DNA from 4 places in the Agrobacterium sp. NPDC058088 genome. Region 2 is predicted to be linked to each of the others. Evidence: predicted binding sites of a transcription regulator. Region 2 holds the regulator's gene; each other region holds the start of a gene.
The links. Region 2 encodes PhoB, which activates phosphate uptake and scavenging genes when phosphate is short. Its sites were predicted from a motif close to TGTCATNNANCTGTCAT; they were not measured.
Positions count from the first base shown of each region.

Region 1: the regulator PhoB is predicted to act here: its motif matches at 2,065-2,081, upstream of ACFVTJ_RS16280 (DUF1045 domain-containing protein).
Region 3: the regulator PhoB is predicted to act here: its motif matches at 2,938-2,954, upstream of phnC (phosphonate ABC transporter ATP-binding protein).
Region 4: the regulator PhoB is predicted to act here: its motif matches at 2,593-2,609, upstream of ACFVTJ_RS04520 (LTA synthase family protein).

Region 1 is NZ_JBHVSU010000005.1:239,496-244,285, forward strand. Features, by position in the region: gene phnE (phosphonate ABC transporter, permease protein PhnE) at 1-549, shown strand, start outside; gene phnE (phosphonate ABC transporter, permease protein PhnE) at 549-1,898, shown strand; gene ACFVTJ_RS16280 (DUF1045 domain-containing protein) at 2,182-2,871, shown strand; gene ACFVTJ_RS16285 (alpha-D-ribose 1-methylphosphonate 5-triphosphate diphosphatase) at 2,868-4,004, shown strand; gene phnN (phosphonate metabolism protein/1,5-bisphosphokinase (PRPP-forming) PhnN) at 4,001-4,600, shown strand; gene ACFVTJ_RS16295 (AraC family transcriptional regulator ligand-binding domain-containing protein) at 4,688-4,790, shown strand, end outside.
Region 2 is NZ_JBHVSU010000002.1:10,175-14,964, reverse strand. Features, by position in the region: gene argF (ornithine carbamoyltransferase) at 1-31, opposite strand, end outside; gene ACFVTJ_RS05350 (aspartate aminotransferase family protein) at 89-1,288, opposite strand; gene ACFVTJ_RS05345 (GcrA family cell cycle regulator) at 1,721-2,254, shown strand; gene phoB (phosphate regulon transcriptional regulator PhoB) at 2,544-3,227, opposite strand; gene phoU (phosphate signaling complex protein PhoU) at 3,258-3,983, opposite strand; gene pstB (phosphate ABC transporter ATP-binding protein PstB) at 4,080-4,790, opposite strand, start outside.
Region 3 is NZ_JBHVSU010000005.1:234,125-238,914, forward strand. Features, by position in the region: gene ACFVTJ_RS16240 (alpha-D-ribose 1-methylphosphonate 5-phosphate C-P-lyase PhnJ) at 1-613, shown strand, start outside; gene phnK (phosphonate C-P lyase system protein PhnK) at 610-1,386, shown strand; gene phnL (phosphonate C-P lyase system protein PhnL) at 1,454-2,161, shown strand; gene ACFVTJ_RS16255 (DapH/DapD/GlmU-related protein) at 2,158-2,775, shown strand; gene phnC (phosphonate ABC transporter ATP-binding protein) at 3,013-3,873, shown strand; gene phnD (phosphonate ABC transporter substrate-binding protein) at 3,959-4,790, shown strand, end outside.
Region 4 is NZ_JBHVSU010000001.1:898,610-903,399, reverse strand. Features, by position in the region: gene ACFVTJ_RS04530 (glyoxalase superfamily protein) at 110-487, shown strand; gene ACFVTJ_RS04525 (NAD+ synthase) at 767-2,446, opposite strand; gene ACFVTJ_RS04520 (LTA synthase family protein) at 2,668-4,608, shown strand; gene ACFVTJ_RS04515 (DUF1003 domain-containing protein) at 4,722-4,790, shown strand, end outside.

The DNA.
Region 1 (4,790 bases), on a different contig from region 2:
TGCTTCTTCGCCTCGACCAACCTCGTTGGCGCCGGCCTCGTGCGCTGGGTGGTGCGCCGGATTATGGAGGTGTTGCGCGCCTTTCCCGAAATCGTCGTCGCCGGACTGCTGACTGCCATCCTGTCGATCGGTCCGATCGCGGCCATCATCGCGATTTCGGTCCATACGATCGGTGCGCTGGGCAAGCTCTTCTTCGAAGTCGTGGAAAATGCCGACATGAAACCGGATGAAGGCCTGCGTGCAGCCGGCGCCAACTGGCTGGAGCGGGTGCGCTTTGCCATCGTGCCGCAGGTTTTGCCCAATTTCGTCTCCTATGCGCTGCTGCGCGCCGAAATCAACGTACGCGCCTCCACCATTATCGGCGCCGTGGGCGGCGGCGGCATCGGCGAGGTCTTCCGGCTGTCGATCGGTAACGATCACGCGGCGAAGACCTATGCCATCATCATCCTTCTGCTGATCACCATCATTGCCGTCGACCAGTTTTCCAGCTGGCTGCGCCGCAGGCTGATCGGCCAACAATCCTTCGAATTCGGACGGGGAGCGGCCTGATGTCGTCCAGCTTCATTCTCAACACCGCTGACCGCGAGAGGCTGACGGCTGCACATCCACACGTGTTCAACCGCAGTTTCATGCAGCGATATGGCCTGCTCGTTGGCCTTCTCGCCGTCACCGCCTACCTCATCGGCTGCTTCTTCTTCTTTAATGTCGGCCCGGCTTTCATGCAGGGTCGATGGGATCGCGCCTCCAGCTATATTCAGGACTGGTATTCCTGGCGTGCTCAACCGCGCCTTCGCTTCGAAGACGGCAAGGTTCAGCCACAATGGTCGAGCCGCGGACAATATCCAGCCGACGCCAAGATCGACTGGCTGCAGCCCTTGCCGGATGGCGGTTACAGCGTTTTTTATGCGGGCTCGGACAACCGCCTCGATGTGACGCCGACGCGGGTCGATGTCTATGTCGATGGCAGGAGTTATCCTGTCGTTATCAATGGTGATCAGGCTTTAGCGCCGCAAAACGCACCGGAGGAAATCCGGCAGGACGGCAATAAGGTGCTCGTCCATTACGGCTTTGCGGGTCAGGCCGAGATCCGCACCAGCCAGGTCTATGTGCAGCGCCGCTTTCTCGGATGGGCGAACTTCTTCTTTGACACCCATTCAGAATTCTGGGGCAAGAGCTACGGCCAACTGGCAGCACTGGCTCTGTGGGGAGAGAGGCTCGATCCCGCACGGTCCAATATCGGTCACATGGTGGATGATTTCCTCGATAACAGCGTCTGGCAACATGCGGATATCCTGTCCAAGCTGATGCAGACGCTGGTGATGGCATTTGTTGGCACGCTGTTCGGCACGCTCGTCGCCCTGCCGCTCGCCTTCATAGCGGCACGCAATATCACCGCAAACAAGGCAGCAAACTGGGGCATGAAGCGCCTGTTCGACTTCCTGCGCTCCATCGACATGCTGATCTGGGCGCTGTTCTTCACCCGCAGCTTCGGTCCGGGGCCGATCCCCGGCATTGCGGCGATCTTCTTCACCGATACCGGTGCACTCGGCAAGGTCTATGCCGAAGCGCTGGAGAATGTCGACGACAAGCAGCGCGAGGGCGTCAAGTCGGTCGGTGCATCGCCGATTGCGGTCAATCGCTTCGGCGTGTTGCCGCAGGTCCTGCCGGTCTTCATTTCCCAATCCCTTTATTTCTGGGAAAGCAACACTCGCTCCGCCACCATCATCGGTGCGGTGGGCGCCGGCGGCATCGGCCTGAAGCTGCTGGAAGCGATGGGCACCAATGCCGACTGGGACAAGGTCGCCTATATGGTCCTGCTCATCCTCTTCGTCGTTTTCCTGTTCGACCATATTTCCAATTCGCTGCGTTCGCGGCTTATCGGTAAAACACAGCATTAGGCCTAACGGGCTGGATAACGAAAGTCGCAACGATGTTCGTTATCCCTCGTCCCGAACGTTTACGCAGTCCCGATTTGCGCCGGCCTTATTTCTCCACCATCTTCGTCTGCGCCTTCATCGTGGTGGGAGTATCTGTCACGTTTTGAGTGCGCTTTTTTTCCATCTGCATCATCATTCTGTCACGGAAAGCGATTACTCGCACTCCTGACCTTGCGGGAAGCGGGCGAGTCACGCCAAATAGCTTCTCATCCCTGGTTTTCCATGACACCGAAGAGTGCTTGCCGTGCGCTACGCCATCTATTTTTCTCCGGCTAAAGATCATCCGCTGACTGAAACGGCGTCGCGCTGGCTGGGCCGCAATGCGTTTTCCGGCACGTTGCACGACGACCACCACGACTATGCCGATTTGACGGAGGAACCGCGCCGTTACGGTTTCCACGCGACCCTGAAGGCCCCCTTTGAGCTTGCCGAAAAATACAGCGAAGCGGAGCTTCTCGCGACCGTCAAAGACTTTGCGGCCAATCAGTCCGCCTTCGAGATACCGCGCGTCGTCGTCGGGGCGCTTGGGCCGTTTTTCGCGCTGGTTCCAGACCGTATTTACCAGCCGCTACAGGATTTTGCCGCCGACGTTGTTGATCACTTCGATCGGTTCCGCGCGCCCCTGTCCGAGACCGATATTGCCCGCCGACGGCCGCAGATGCTGACGGAAAGCCAGCGACAAAATCTCTCTCTCTGGGGTTATCCGCATGTGATGGATGACTTTCGTTTTCATATGACGCTGACCGGCCGTATCGATGAAGATGAGCAGCCCGCCATACAAGAGGTTCTCTCGACGCGGTTCGCTGAATTCACCGACCGCCCTCTCGCCATTTCCGGCCTCGCCTTGTTCATTGAAGAAACGCGCGGCGCGCCCTTTACCGTTCATAGCTGGCACCCCCTTGCCCAGCCACCAAAGAAAGATGCGAACCCATGACCGAGCACGCCCTTTCCAATGCCCGTATCGTTCTGGAAGACGATATTATTCTGGGATCTGTTCTGATCCGTGACGGCAAGATTGCTGATATCAGCCAAGGCGCTTCCAAAACCGGAGAAGACCTCGAAGGCGACTTCCTGATCCCCGGTCTGGTGGAACTCCACACTGACCATCTGGAGCAGCATTATTCGCCGCGCCCAGGCGTGATCTGGGACAAGATCGCCGCCATTCAGGCACATGACGCACAGGTGGCCGCCTCCGGCATCACCACCGTGTTCGATTGCCTGCGGCTTGGTTCAGATGAGGATGGCGGCTTCGAGAAGGGCGAAATGCGGGCGATGGCTGATGCCATCGAGGCGGCAGCGGATCAGAATCGTCTGCGGGCGGACCACCTGCTGCATCTGCGTTGCGAAGTGGCCTCTGCCGATGTGCTCGAACATTTCGAGGACTTCGAAACCGATCCGCGCGTGCGGCTTATTTCGCTGATGGACCACTCCCCGGGTCAGCGCCAGTTCCAATCCATGGATCAGTATATCTTCTATTATCAGAAGAAGCGCGGACTGAGCGACGAGGCCTTTGCCGAATTCGTGCGGCGCCGGCAGGCCGCATCGGCGGAATATTCCACCAAGCATCGTGATTATCTGGCTGCCCGCTGCGCCGAGCGTGGTATCACCGTTGCGAGCCATGACGACGCCACCGAAGCCCATGTCGGCGAAGCGATCGGCCATGGCGTGAAACTGGCGGAGTTCCCCACCAGCGTTGAGGCTGCAAAGGCCTCGCACAGCGCCGGCATGAGCGTCCTGATGGGCGCGCCGAATATCGTTCGCGGCAAGTCGCATTCCGGCAATATCGCCGCGCGCGATCTTGCGGAGATCGGCGTTTTGGATGTTCTTTCCTCCGATTACGTGCCTTTCAGCCTGCTCTTTGCACCGTTCCTGCTCGCCGATCAGGTTGAGGCCATCAGCCTGCCGGAAGCATTGCGCATGGTTACCGCCACGCCGGCACGCACGGTCGGCCTCGTTGACCGGGGCCGTATCGCCACCGGATTGCGGGCCGATCTGGTAAGGGTCCACCGCGAAGATGGCGTGCCGGTCGCCCGTTCGGTCTGGCGCCAGGGCAAGCGTGTGGCATGACCACCGATGGAGACGATAGCCGGCGCACATTGTCGCCCGGCACGATGATCGTGATTGTCGGCCCGAGCGGGGCCGGCAAGGATACGCTGATGGACTATGCGGCGGCGCGGCTGTCCGGTCGCCCGGGTTTCCATTTCACGCGTCGCGTCATTACCCGCAGTTGCGATGCGGGTGGCGAGAATCACGATGCCGTTTCGATGCACGAATTCAGCCAGCTGGAGGATGCAGGCGCCTTTGCGGTCTCCTGGCAGGCGCACGGTCTGAAATACGGTATTCCGGCCGCCGTCTATCGCCATCTCGAAGCGGGAGAGGTTGTCATCGCCAATGGTTCGCGCTCGGCCCTTCCCCATTTTGGCGCCGCCTTTTCCCGCTTGAAGGTCGTGAACATCGTTGCGCGGCCGGATGTGCTGGCAAGGCGGCTGGAACAGCGCGGACGGGAAAGCCGGGACGATATCCTGCGCCGGCTGGAACGCAGCTCGCTGGCCGTCGCAGGGGATTTCGATGTCACGACCGTCGACAATAGCGGCGCAATCGAAGACGCCGGAGAAAGCATCATGCAGGTGTTGCAACAAAGCGCCGGTTTCAATCACCCTTAAAATGCCGCAGCCGGGCTGCTCGACAAACACGCTTTCAAGGCTTACCATCAGGCGACAATTTCCAAACATGGTACGCCAAGGCGAGGAATGCCCGAAAAAAGGGTCAGTGACGAGATATCTGTGGTCGCCGGTCTCGCCGCCGGCGTCAGTAATTATGCCCGGTCACGGGGCATCGATATTGTTCCCATCT
Region 2 (4,790 bases):
ACAGGTCGAGAAAATGTTTAGGTGAAGCCATTTCAAACTGTCCCATGCTCGCGAGCCTCCAGGAAGAGGCCCGCATTTTATTGTTTCGTCAGGCGATTTTCGCCTGCTTGGCGGTCAGGGATGCGGCGGCCGCTTCCACGCGCGCCAAGCCTTCGCGAGCCTCTTCCGCCGTGGTGACGAGCGGCGGCAGAAGGCGGATGACGTTGTCGCCCGCCGGTACACCGAGCAGATGTTCCGCGCGCATGGCCTGCAGCAATTCACCCGAGGGAACCCTGGCCTTGATGCCGAGCAGCAGGCCTTCGCCGCGAATTTCCTCAATCACATCTGGATAGCGATCCTTCAGCGAGGCAAGGCCCTGGCGGAAGACGAGCGCGACATCACGAACCTTTTCCAGAAAGCCTTCGGAAAGGACGACATCGAGCACGGCATTGCCAACAGCCATGGCCAGCGGGTTGCCGCCATAGGTGGTGCCATGCACGCCGGCCGTCATGCCGGAAGCGGCATCGGCCGTTGCAAGGCACGCGCCGAGCGGGAAACCGCCGCCGATACCCTTGGCCACCGCCATGATGTCAGGCGCGACACCCGTCTGCTCATAGGCAAAGAATTTGCCCGTGCGGCCAACACCGGTCTGGACTTCATCGAAAATCAGGAGCAGGCCGTGTTCATCGCAGAGCGACCGCAGCAGCTGCAGGAATTCCTTGGCTGGCGCGCGAATGCCGCCCTCACCCTGAATGGGCTCGATCAGAAGCGCAGCCGTCTCCGACGTGATGGCGGCTTTCAGCGCATCGACATCACCGAACGGCACCTGGTCAAAACCTTCGACCTTGGGACCGAAACCTTCGAGATATTTCTGCTGGCCACCGGCAGCGATCGTCGCCAGCGTGCGGCCGTGGAAGGCGCCTTCGAAGGTGACGATGCGGAACTTTTCCGGATGCCCCTTGGAATAGTGGTAACGGCGCGCGGTCTTGATCGCGCATTCCAGCGCTTCCGCGCCGGAATTGGTAAAGAAGACCTTGTCCGCGAATGTCGCTTCCGTCAGGCGCTTGGCGAGTTTTTCCTGTCCGGGCACTTCATAAAGGTTCGAGACGTGCCAGACCTTCTCGGCCTGCGTCTTGATCGCGTCGACAAGATGCGGGTGGGCGTGGCCCAGCGAATTGACGGCAACGCCGGCCGCAAAATCCAGATATCGCTCGCCGCTTTCCGTGAACAGCCAGACGCCCTCGCCTCGCTCAAAGCGCAGGGGGGCTCTTGAAAACGTATCGAACAATGGCGCGGCGGCTTCGGCCATGGCTGTATCACTCCTTGCGCAAATGCGCTGTCAGACGGTTGTCAATAGGCTAGTGAGGTTATCCCTCGCCTGAAAATCAAAAATGCCGCCTCGCGGCGGCACGGGCACTATTGTCACTTCGCCTGCCGATGTCAACAAAAGTCCGTATTTCCTAGGCTTATCAAGCCCTAGTAGGTGGCGGCTCGGCAGACCCCAGGTGTTGCCTTTCTGACTCTACTCGCCAGCAAGTTGGGGAAAACCGGAAAATCGATTCGAGATGATTCCCGTGACTCTTGCCACGGAGTCTGCGTGGCACTAGGTTAATCGCTAATTACTAGACTGCATTGCGGCGGAACTAGTCACCAAAAATCAGGCAGAAACCACACTCGCGGCACATCCCGCGAGACGGAGAGGGATTCTGCCGAAAATACACGCGAAAAGCGGAGAAGCGGCATGAACTGGACAGACGAACGGGTCGAGAAACTCAAGAAATTGTGGTCCGAAGGGCTTAGCGCCAGCCAGATAGCAGCACAGCTGGGCGGTGTCAGCCGCAATGCCGTCATCGGCAAGGTCCACCGTCTTAACCTGCCGGGACGCGTCAAGGCTGGCGGTCCGGTCACTTCGGCGCGTTCCGCTCCCAAGCGTGCCGCGGCCCCCGCTCCACGCGCGACGAATTTCGTGGGCCGCGTCGGCACCGCGCCTGCTCGGGTTCTGACGCGTTCTAACGCAGCAACGGCTCTTCAGGAAGATATCGGCATCGAGACTGCGGAAGTCCTCGATTACGTTCCGTCCAGAAACGTTGTCACCCCGATTTCCCGTCGCCTGACGCTGACGGAACTCACCGAGCGCACCTGCAAGTGGCCGGTTGGCGATCCCTTGAAAGACGATTTCCATTTCTGCGGTTGTGAAGCGCTGGAATCTTCGCCCTATTGCAAGTTCCATGCGAAGCTCGCCTACCAGCCGGTCAGCGAGCGCCGTAAGGCTTGAGTGTTGCGGCACGCATTTGACACTCAAAAACTACGGGCCTTCGGGCCCGTTTTTTTGTGACACGTACGACGCTTCCCGGACGGCTATAGCAGAACACCAAGGCCTATTCATCGTCGTCGGGTTTCGCCCTTCAATCCGGATTTCGGTGGGCTCTCAACCGCTCGTCAAGCAGATGAAAGTATCGTGCTTGCGGAAGGTTCAAAATGAAAAAGCCCGACACCATCCCGGTTTCGGGCCTTTTCATTTTGGCGGAACGTCATGCTGAGGGGAACCGTCAGTTCGGTTCCGATCAGGCTTCCATCGAATATCCGGCACCGCGCACGGTGCGGATGACGTCCTGCATATGGGAAAAATTGAGCGCCTTACGCAGGCGTCCGACATGCACGTCGACGGTACGCTCATCGACGTAGATATCATGGCCCCAGACGCCATCCAGCAACTGCGAGCGGGAGAACACCCGGCCCGGAGAAGTCATCAGGAACTCCAGCAGGCGGAATTCCGTCGGGCCGAGACGCACTTCGCGGCTTTTGCGGTGAACGCGATGGGTCTCGCGATCCAGTTCTATATCGCCACATTTCAGCACCGAAGACAGAACCTCGGGGCGCGCCCGGCGCAGCATGGCCTTGACGCGGGCCATGAGTTCCGGCGTCGAGAACGGCTTGACGACATAATCGTCGGCGCCGGTGGCAAGGCCACGAACGCGCTCGCTCTCTTCGCCACGCGCCGTCAGCATGATGATGGGCAGACGTTCGGTTTCCGGCCGCATTCGGAGCCGCCGGCACAACTCGATGCCGGAAACGCCAGGCAGCATCCAGTCCAGGATGAGAAGATCCGGAATACGCTCCTGCAGCCTGATTTCCGCCTCATCGCCACGGGGTATCGTGTCGACGTCGTATCCCTCAGCCTCGAGATTGTAACGAAGCAGGACGCTCAGAGCTTCCTCATCTTCCACAACTGCAATCTTGGGCACCATATACTAACTCCGCAAGCCGCTGCTTGTCTGTTACTCGGTAACCGAACCGAGCGTGTTGGAACTGTCGTCCTTCGGACGTTCGCCTTCCGGCTGGCTGCCGGTGGTCATGTAATAGATCGTCTCGGCGATATTGGTGGCGTGGTCGCCGATACGCTCGATGTTCTTGGCGCAGAACAGAAGATGCGTGCAGGTGGTGATGTTGCGCGGATCTTCCATCATGTAGGTCAGAAGCTCACGGAAGAGCGACGTATACATGGCGTCGATTTCCTCGTCGCGCTCGCGGATGGCATTGGCCTTCTCCGCCGAACGTGTCGAATAGACGTCGAGGACTTCCTTGAGCTGTACCAGCGCCAACTCCGACAGGTGCTCTATGCCGCGGGCGAGCTTGCGCGGCACGCCCGTTCCGGCAACCGCGATGACACGCTTGGCAGTGTTCTTACCGAGGTCGCCAACACGTTCGAGGTCCGCTGCAATACGCAGCGTGCCGATGATCTCGCGAAGGTCTGCCGCCATCGGCTGGCGCCTGGCGATGGTGACGATGGCCTTGTCGCCGATCTCGCGCTCGGAATGGTCGAGGATCGCGTCGTCGGAAATGACCTTCTGGGCGAGTGCGGCGTCGGAGTTGACGAGCGCACGCACGGCGTCGGCACACATCTGTTCCGCGAGACCGCCCATTTCGGCGATACGACGCGTGAGGAATTTCAGTTCGTCGTCATAGGCCGACAGAATATGCGAATGGGTCGTTGTCTGTGTCATGGTCTAGTCCTCCGGCTTGGCCTGCATGCACGTACCCCGAAGCGGGCACGGCAGAGGCACCAGTCTTGTTCGGTTTCGATAAAACGCCGGCCGGGATCAGCCGAAGCGGCCCATGATGTAGTCCTGCGTGCGCTGGTCGTCCGGATTGGTGAACATCTTGTCGGTTTCGTTTTCTTCGACAAGGTGACCAAGGTGGAACATAGCCGTGCGCTGGGAAACACGCGCCGCCTGCTGCATGGAGTGCGTGACGATAACGATCGTGTAGTTGGTACGCAGCTCGTGGATCAGTTCCTCGACCTTTGCAGTCGCGATCGGGTCGAGCGCCGAGCAGGGCTCGTCCATCAGAATAACTTCCGGGCTGACGGCAACGGCGCGGGCAATGCACAAGCGCTGCTGCTGGCCACCGGAAAGACCCGTGCCGGATTCCTGCAGGCGGTCCTTCACCTCGTTCCAGAGACCGGCCTTCTGCAGGCTGTGCTCGACGATCTGATCCATATCCGCCTTGTTGCGGGCGAGACCGTGGATGCGCGGACCGTAGGAAATGTTTTCATAGATCGACTTCGGGAAGGGGTTCGGCTTCTGGAACACCATGCCGACACGGGCGCGCAGTTCAACGACATCGATCGCCTGATCGTAGATATCGTCGGTGTCGAGCGTGATCTTGCCGGTGACCCGGCAGCCGTCGATCGTGTCGTTCATACGGTTCAGGGTACGCAGGAATGTGGACTTGCCGCAGCCCGAGGGGCCGATCAGCGCGGTCACCGTATTTTCCCGAACATTGAGGTTCACGTCGTAAAGCGCGCGCTT
Region 3 (4,790 bases), on a different contig from region 2:
GAATGTCAATGTCACCACCCGCACCGGCGATGCCACCATCATCCAGACGCGGCACCGGATTCCCGAGGAGGAACTGCATTCGGGCCAAGTCCTCGTTTATCAGGTTCCGATCCCCGAGCCCCTGCGCTTCCTCGAGCCGCGCGAGACTGAAACCCGTGTCATGCACGCGCTCGAAGAGTACGGCCTGATGCACGTCAAGCTTTACGAGGACATCGCCCGCAACGGCCGCATCTCCACCACCTATGCCTATCCGGTGAAGGTTGCCGGGCGTTACGTGATGGACCCCTCTCCGACGCCGAAATTCGACAATCCGAAAATGAATATGTCGGAGGCGTTGCAGCTGTTCGGTGCCGGGCGCGAAAAGCGCATCTATGCCGTACCGCCCTATACCGACGTCGTCAGCCTGGATTTCGAGGATCACCCGTTTGAAGTCCAGCGCTTCGACAAGCCTTGCGCACTGTGCGGCGCGGAGAATGTCTATCTGGACGAAGTGGTGCTTGATGACAAGGGCGGACGCATGTTCGTGTGCTCCGATACCGACCATTGCGAAGACCGCCGCGCCCATGGCCACAAGGGCCACCTGCTGGCGGATGTGAAGGAGGCCGCAGAATGAGCGACGCACCGCTTTTGAAAGTCCGGGACGTTTCCAAATATTACGGCGACCGTGCCGGTTGCCGCAACGTCTCCTTCGAGCTTTACCCTGGCGAGGTGCTCGCCATCGTCGGTGAATCCGGTTCCGGCAAGACCACGCTTCTCAACTGCATTTCCACCCGATTGATGCCAACGGCTGGAAGCGTGGAATATCGCATGCGCGACGGCTCCATGCGTGATCTCTACCACATGGGTGAGGCTGAACGACGTTTCCTGATGCGGACCGACTGGGGTTTCGTGCATCAGAACCCGGCGGATGGCTTGCGCATGGCGGTGTCTGCCGGCGCCAATGTCGGCGAGCGGCTGATGGCTGTTGGTAACCGGCATTACGGTAATATCCGCCAATCGGCCAGCGAATGGCTGGAGCGGGTGGAAATCGGCACCGACCGTATCGATGACCAGCCGCGCGCCTTCTCGGGCGGCATGCGCCAGCGCCTGCAGATCGCCCGCAACCTCGTTACCTCCCCGCGTCTCGTTTTCATGGATGAGCCGACCGGTGGCCTCGATGTCTCGGTGCAGGCGCGCCTGCTCGATCTCGTACGCGGCCTCGTCAACGATCTCGGGCTTGCCGTCGTCGTCGTCACCCATGATCTGGCCGTCGCGCGGCTGCTATCGCATCGGATGATGGTGATGAAGGGCGGCGACGTCATCGAGCACGGTCTGACGGACCGGGTGCTGGACGATCCGCGCGAGCCCTACACGCAGTTGCTTGTTTCCTCCATTTTGCAGGTCTAGCCGCGTTGCTCTGAAAAGTGGTCCCCGGTTTTCGGATAAAGTCACGCGCAGAAAGAAAGAACCTACCATGACGACGCCTCTCATCGTTTCGGAAGTCTTCAAAAGCTTCACCATGCATCTTCGCGACGGTATCGAGCTGCCAGTCGTCCGCGATGTCAATTTCTCCGTTTCGGGCGGCGAATGCGTCGTGCTCGGCGGCCCTTCGGGCATTGGCAAAAGCTCGATCCTGAAAATGCTCTATGGCAACTACGCCATCGACAGCGGCCAGATCCTCATCCGCCATCAGGGTGATGTCATCGATATCGGCAGCGCCTCGCCGCGCACGATCCTCGAAATACGCCACCGCACGATTGGTTATGTCAGCCAGTTCCTGCGCACCGTGCCGCGCGTTCCAGCGATAGACGTCGTCGCCGAGCCGCTTTTTGCCCGCAAGGTTGCGGTCGAGGAGGCGCGCGAGCAGGCAGCGACGCTGCTTTCGAAACTCAACCTGCCGAAGGAGTTATGGTCGCTGCCGCCGGCAACCTTCTCCGGCGGTGAGCAGCAGCGTGTGAATATCGCACGCGGTTTCATCACCGATCACGCGATCCTGCTTCTCGACGAACCCACCGCCTCGCTGGATGCCGCCAATCGGCGGGTCGTCGTCGAGATGATCGCCGAAAAGAAGCGCAAGGGGACCGCCTTGCTCGGCATTTTCCATGATGAGGAAGTGCGCGAAGCCGTGGCCGACCGCATTCTCGACGTCTCGCAATTTTCTCCCCGGAAGGCAGCAGCATGAATTCCAGAGTCGGTCTCGAACCCGTCATCCACGACAGTGCCCGCGTCACCAATTCATCGATCGGCCGCTACACCGAAATTTCGGAGCGCTGCCGGATCGAGGAAGTCGAAATGGGCGATTACTCCTATGTCATGCAGGATGGCGCCATCTGGTGCGCCAGCATCGGCAAATTCGTCAACATCGCCGCTTCCGTCCGCATCAACGCCACCAATCATCCGATGTCACGGGCCACGTTGCACCATTTCACCTATCGCGCCCACAACTACTGGGACGACGCCGAGGATGAAAAGGACTTCTTCGCTGCCCGCCGCGCCAAGCGCGTCGTCATCGGCCACGATGTCTGGATCGGCCACGGCGCAACCATCCTGCCCGGCGTAACAATTGGAAACGGCGCGGTGATCGGCGCAGGTGCGGTCGTTTCAAAAGACGTTGCCCCTTATACCATCGTCGGCGGCGTGCCCGCCAAGCTGATCCGGGAACGCTTCCCGGCTGAACTGGGCCGGAAAATGGATGATCTGAAATGGTGGGACTGGAACCATGCAACTCTGCGTGGCGCTCTCGACGACTTCCGCAATCTGGCGGCAGAGGATTTCGTCGCGAAATATGGCGGATAAAACCTTCCTTTTCTGAAACAGCTAAAAATCCCGGAGTAAAACTCCGGGATTTTTTGTCTTGAGGCCTTTGAGAGATGTGCGGATTCCTGCGCACCGAGATACCTCCTGAAAGCTTTGTCGGCGAACAGGCGCAGGCAGCACCGCGGAAACCTGTAATATTTTATTCATCAAACTGACATTCGCGCTTCACGCACCGCTGTTACGTGGAACCCCGTCAAAAGAAGATTGGACGGGGAAATGAGCTTTCACCTGAAGCAAGTCACGCGCCGTTTCGGCAACCACACTGCGGTCGATTCCGTAAATGTCGAGATACCGCAGGGTCAGATGGTCGGCGTGATCGGGCGCTCCGGTGCGGGAAAATCGACGCTGCTGCGCATGATCAATCGCCTCGTCGACCCTTCCTCGGGCTCCATTCATTTCAACGATACCGAAGTCTCGGCGCTGAAGGGTGCGGCGCTCCGCAACTGGCAGCGCGACTGCGCCATGATCTTCCAGCAGTTCAATCTGGTGCCCCGCCTCGACGTGCTCACCAACGTCATGCTCGGCCGCCTTAATCACCGTTCGACGGCGCTTAGCCTCTTCAACATCTTCACCCATGAGGAGCGGCTGATGGCGATCGCCGCGCTGGAGCGGCTGGGCATCGAGCATGTGGCCATGCAGGCGGCAGGCACTCTTTCCGGCGGCCAGCAGCAGCGCGTCGCCATCGCGCGTGCGTTGATGCAGTCTCCGAAGATGGTCCTGGCCGATGAGCCGATCGCCTCGCTCGATCCCCTCAATGCCAAGATCGTGATGGACGCGTTGCGCGACATCAACGAGCGCGAAGGCATCACCGTCATCACCAATCTGCATACGCTGGATACGGCGCGCAATTATTGCGAACGCATCATCGGCATGTCTCAGGGCCGCGTCGTCTTCGATGGAACGCCCGCCGAGCTCACGGCTGCTGCCGTCACCGAAATCTACGGAACCGATTCTCAAGGCTCCGGCATCGACGAGACAATGACCTCGACCAGCATCAATATTCCCGGCGCGCAGCTTGCCGCGCGTCCGGTGCAGCAATCTGCCGGCCCTGAACCGCTCGCTCTCGCCGGGCTCTGAGGAACCGCTCAGCATCGTTTGTGCCCGCGTCAAGGGCCAATATTTCACAACAAACTCCGGCTCGCCGGGAAACAGGAGAAAGTCCATGTTGAAGAAATTGCTTCTTTCGGCAGTCGCCCTTGGCGTTCTGGCCGGTTCCGCCATGGCTCAGGACGTCAAGGTTCTGCGTATCGGTCTCGACGGTTCCGAAAACGAAGCCGACCAGATCCGCAACACCAAGTGCGTTGCCGATGGCCTCAAGGCTGCGACAGGCGTTTCCGAAGTTCAGGTCTTCCCCTCGCCGGACTATAACGGCGTCATCCAGGGCCTGCTCGGCGGCACCATCGACATCGCCTCCATGGGCGCGTCGTCCTATGCCAAGATCGCTATTGCCGACCCCAAGGCTGTCGATCCGATTCTGACCTACACGGGCTCTGACGGCTCCAGCGGATATTACACCATCATGATTGCCCGTAAGGACAGCGGTATCAAGACGCTGGCCGATGCCAAGGGCAAGAAGATCGGCTTCGCCGACCCGGACTCCACCTCGGGCTTCCTTATTCCGAACGTGGCGATCCCGAAAGAAACGGGCGTCCCGGTGAAGGAATACTTCTCTGAAACCGGATTTGGCGGCGGCCACGAGAACCTCGTTCTCGCCGTTCTCGACAAGAAGTTTGACGTCGGCACCACCTTCGGTTCGGGCGTTGGCAAGTGGGAAGAAGGCTATTCCGGCGGTAACCTTCATCAGATGGTCAAGAAGGGTAACCTCGACATGGACGATATCGTTCAGGTCTGGAAGTCGCCGCTAATACCGAACGGTCCGCTGCTCGTCGCCAACAAGATCGGCGACAACATGAAGCAGAAGGTAGAAGACTTCTTCATGGAACTGCCCAAGAAGGACCTTGCATGCTTCCAGGGCTTCACCCAAGGCAAGAACA
Region 4 (4,790 bases), on a different contig from region 2:
ATGATCCTATGGCCGCAGGCACCGTCCTGCAAATTCAAATCGGAAAAAACGCCAGCGTTCCGGCACCGCCCGTGACCCTCCCCGTTTCTCCCAGATCCGAGGTTCCGCGATGAATACCATCGCCGATCACGGCATCCGGTTCGGCCGGATCGCCGCAATGCTTCCTGTCAGAAGTATCGAAAAGGCCCATGATTTTTATGTCGGCGTACTCGGTTTCGAAAAGACCTTCGAAAACGGCAATCCCGTCGGCTTCATGATCCTGAAACAGGGCAATGCCGAGCTGCATCTGACATTGCAGCCGGCCCACAGGGCAGCTCCTTTCAACGTGGCGCATATGATGGTGAGCGATGTCGATGCGCTGCACGCGATTTGCAAAAGCCATGGGCTGCGCATCATCAAGGGGCTGCAGGACAAGGATTATGGTCTGAGGGCCTTTGTCTTTGAAGACCCTGATGGCAATCGCATCGATGTGGGGCAGGTTATTTGAGGTGAGTGAAGAGTGGCGCGGGGTTTTCTCCGCGCCATTCATGAACCCCCATCGTGGACCGAGCGCATGCCGCATGTTTCTTCTCCCCGAGGGGGAGAAGGTCGCGGCAGCGGGATGAGGGGGCAAGGGTAGTGAGATACGGCAATCGTGCCCCCTCATCCGACCCTTCGGGCCACCTTCTCCCCGGCGGGGAGAAGAAATATGCCGCACCGTCTCACAGGCAATCAACCTCGATGACGCAGGACCGGCCTTAAACGCGCCTTCCGGAAACCGCCTTAGTCACCGATCCCTGAACCGGTTGGTGATCGGATAACGCCGGTCACGCCCAAAATTCTTCTTGGTGATCTTAACACCCGGCGCCGATTGCCGGCGCTTGTATTCGGCGAGGTAGAGCAGATGCTCCACCCGATGCACGGTCGCCAAATCATGGCCGCGCGCCAGAATTTCCTCGACCGACATTTCCTTCTCGACAAGGCATTCGAGAATATCGTCCAGCACCGGATAGGGCGGCAGCGAATCCTGGTCGGTCTGGTTGGGGCGCAATTCGGCCGATGGCGCCTTGGCGATGATGTTGGCGGGGATCACCTCGCCGGAAGGGCCCAGCGCACCCGGCGGCACATGGGCGTTGCGCCAGGCGGAAATGGCATAGACCTGCATCTTGTAGAGGTCCTTGATGGGGTTGAAACCGCCATTCATATCGCCATAAAGCGTGGCGTAGCCCACAGACATTTCCGACTTGTTACCCGTCGTCACCACCATTGAGCCGAACTTGTTCGAAACGGCCATCAAAATGGTGCCGCGCGTGCGGCTCTGCAGGTTTTCCTCGGTGATGCCCTCTTCGGTGCCCTCGAAAAGTTCTGACAGCGCCGAGAGAAAGCCTTCCACCGGCTCGACGATCGGCACGATATCGTAACGGCAACCGAGCGCCCGGGCGCAATCGGCGGCATCCTTCAACGATTCTTCCGAGGTATAGCGGTAAGGCAGCATGATGCAGCGCACCCGCTCCTCACCAAGCGCATCGACGGCAAGGGCAGCGCAGATCGCCGAATCGATACCGCCGGAAAGGCCAAGAACCACGCTCTTGAAACCGTTCTTGTTAACATAGTCGCGAAAGCCCAGCATGCAGGCGCGGTAATCCGCCTCCTCGCCCTCGGGAATCTTCGAGAATGGCCCGCTCTCGCAGCGCCAGCCGTCCGCGGTACGTTTCCAGTCGGTGACGGCAAGCGTGGCCTCGAACTGGCTCATCTGGAAGGCGAGCGTCTTGTCTGCATTAAAGGCGAAGCTCGCACCGTCGAATACCAGCTCGTCCTGCCCGCCCAGCTGATTGGCGAAAACGAGCGGAAGCCCGCTCTCGATCACCTGCCGGAGCGCCACCTGATGGCGCACATCCAGCTTGCCACGATAATAGGGCGACCCATTCGGCACCAGCAGGATTTCCGCCCCACTTTCGGCCAGCGTCTCGCACACGCCCATGTCGTTCCAGATTTCCTCGCAGATCGGAATGCCGATCCGCACACCACGGAAATTATAGGGACCGGAAATCGACCCTTCGGAGAAAACGCGTTTTTCGTCGAACTCGCCGTAATTTGGCAGGTCGATCTTGTCGCGCAGCGCAATGATCTTGCCGCCATCCAGCAGCGCCACCGAATTGTGCCGGCCCGTCTCGCCTTGGCGCGGAAAGCCAATGACGACACCCGGCCCACCATCGGCCGTTTCTGCCGCCAGTTCTTCCACCGCTTTCAGGCATGCTTTCAGAAAAGCCGGCTTCAGCACCAGATCCTCAGGCGGATAGCCTGAAATGAACAGCTCGGTCAGAAGCAGCAGGTCGGCGCCCTGCGTCGCCGCATCGGCCCGCGCCTCACGCGCCCTGGCGAGGTTGCCCGCCACGTCGCCAACAGTCGGATTGAACTGCCCAACGGCAATCCGGAGATGGTTCTTGATATCGTGTCTGTCGCTCATGCCCATTCAATACCGCGCCCGTGGCCGCTCCGCAACGCGGCAATTGCATACCGCAGCGGCTCAAGGACCGGTATCCCCGTTCACACGAAGGTTATCACCACGCCCGCCAGAGTCAGCAAAGTTCATGTCGCATTCATCGCGCTTATGTGACAGTTACATGACACTTTTGCAACGCCCGATTCACCTCCCCGGATCGGCGCTGCCGCCTGAAATACCGGAGTATGGGTTTGAAACATTCGGCGCCAAAAACAACGGCTTCCGAAAAGGCTGGTTTTGTCTTTTCGCCTGCGGCAAAAAGGGGCCTTTCGAAGCTTTCGGGCACTGCCTATACGCTTGCCAATCTCACGCTCGCATCCATCGTACTCGTCGTTTCGCTGGAATGGATCGCCCGTGGTTCGCTCCATGACGTTGGCGCCTTCCTCACCTCCCCCGCCCGCCCGGGCGTGACCACCATCGCCGCCATGCTCGCCCTTCTCGTGGCGCTGGATGCCATGCTTGGCCGACGTTACCTGTCGCTGATTGCAATTGCGCCGCTCTGCGCGCTGACGGGGCTTATTTCTGCGCAAAAACAGACCTATCTCTCCGATCCGCTTTACCCTTCCGACCTGCTGTTCGGCCGCCAGATTCTTGAGCTTCTGCCCACCATGCTGAAGGCGCAACCATTGACGGCTGCGCTTGTGGGTCTCGGCCTCTGCGCCGCCATCGCCGCGCTTGTGGCGCTCTGGCTGCTGGCGCGCCGCCATTCGCCGGGCTTAAGCTGGCGCGAGCGCGCCGCGGGTCTCATGCTCACGCTGCCGCTTCTTGCCGGTCTCGCCTCGCTGATGGACTATTCGCATTATTCCTGGGTGCGTGATCGCCTCAACATCATTCCCATGATGTGGGACCAGCAGGAAAATTACCGCCATAACGGTTTCCTGATGGCCTTCGCCTTCAACATTCCCATGGCCAATGTCTCGGCGCCCGAGGGTTACGGCGATAGCAGCATCGCCGATCTCACCTCGAAACCCGCCTCCTTTGCTGCCAATAAGGGCGATTACCCCGATATCATCATGCTGATGAGCGAATCGCTGTGGGATCCGACCCGGCTTGAAAACGTCGAGCTGTCGGCCGACCCCATGCCGACGATCCGCGCCAAACAGTCCGGCAATGTGTTTTCCCCCGAGTTCGGCGGCATGACGGCCAATGTGGAATTTGAGGCGCTGACCGGTTTTTCCAACGCCTTCCTGCCCTATGGCAGCATTCCCTACCAGCAATATATCCGCCGTCCGGTGCCTTCACTTGCCAGCTTCTTCCGTGGCGAAGGTTATTCCGCCATTGCCATGCATCCGTTCCAGGAATGGTTCTGGAACCGCAAGCAGGTCTATAAAAATTTCGGTTTTGAGGAATTCCGCTCCGAAGAGACGCTGCCGGCCATGGAAAAACGCGGCAACTTCGCCTCCGACGACGCGCTGATGGACGAAATCATGGCGACCACGGATACGGCAAAGAACCCTCTCTTCCTTTTTGCCGTCACCCTGCAGGGACATGGCCCTTACGAAACGAACCGTTATGCTGAAAACACCATCGGTGTAACGGGCGGTCTTTCCACCTCGGCTTCCGAGGCGCTCGCCACCTATTCGCAGGGTGTCGTGAAAGCAGACGAAGCGCTGCTGAAGCTGATGCGCTGGGCAAAAAAACGCGATCGCGAAACCATCATCGTCCTTTTCGGTGATCACCTGCCGCCGCTCGGCCAGGCCTTTGTGGAAAGCGGTTACATGCCGGGCATGGTCGCCAGCCGCCGCGCGCCGCTGGAAGTGATGAAGAAGGAACATGAGACGCCGCTCGTCGTCTGGTCGTCGAAGAAGGGCGTGCGCAAGAATATCGGCACCATCAGCCCGGCGCTTCTGCCCTATCACGTGCTGAAGACCGCAGGTTTCTCCGATCCCTTCTACACCGGCACGCTGGGTGAGGTTCAGCAGGCCTTCTCCGTCATCGACCGGCATATGCTGGTGGCAACCGATGGCAAGGCCCTGCCCGACTGGTCGATCGCACCGAACGCCGTTCCAGACGTGGTGCGAGATTACCGCCTGCTGCAATTCGACATGATGTTCGGCCAGCAATATGGCCGCGAGCGTTTCTTCCCCGGCTTCAACTGGCTGCATGAGGGCACGCCGGCCGTGTGACGGCCTGATGGAAACGCCCGAACCGAATTGTGACGGAAAATGTTTGAATTCCGCCGCCATGCGGGGTTATCTCGGGAAACGCACAGGCACCCCATCAGAACCGGAGACACACCGTGTCAGATATCTCCGACTACATCACGTCGCATTTCAAACGCTCCTCCCGCGAAATCGGCGAGGTGGAG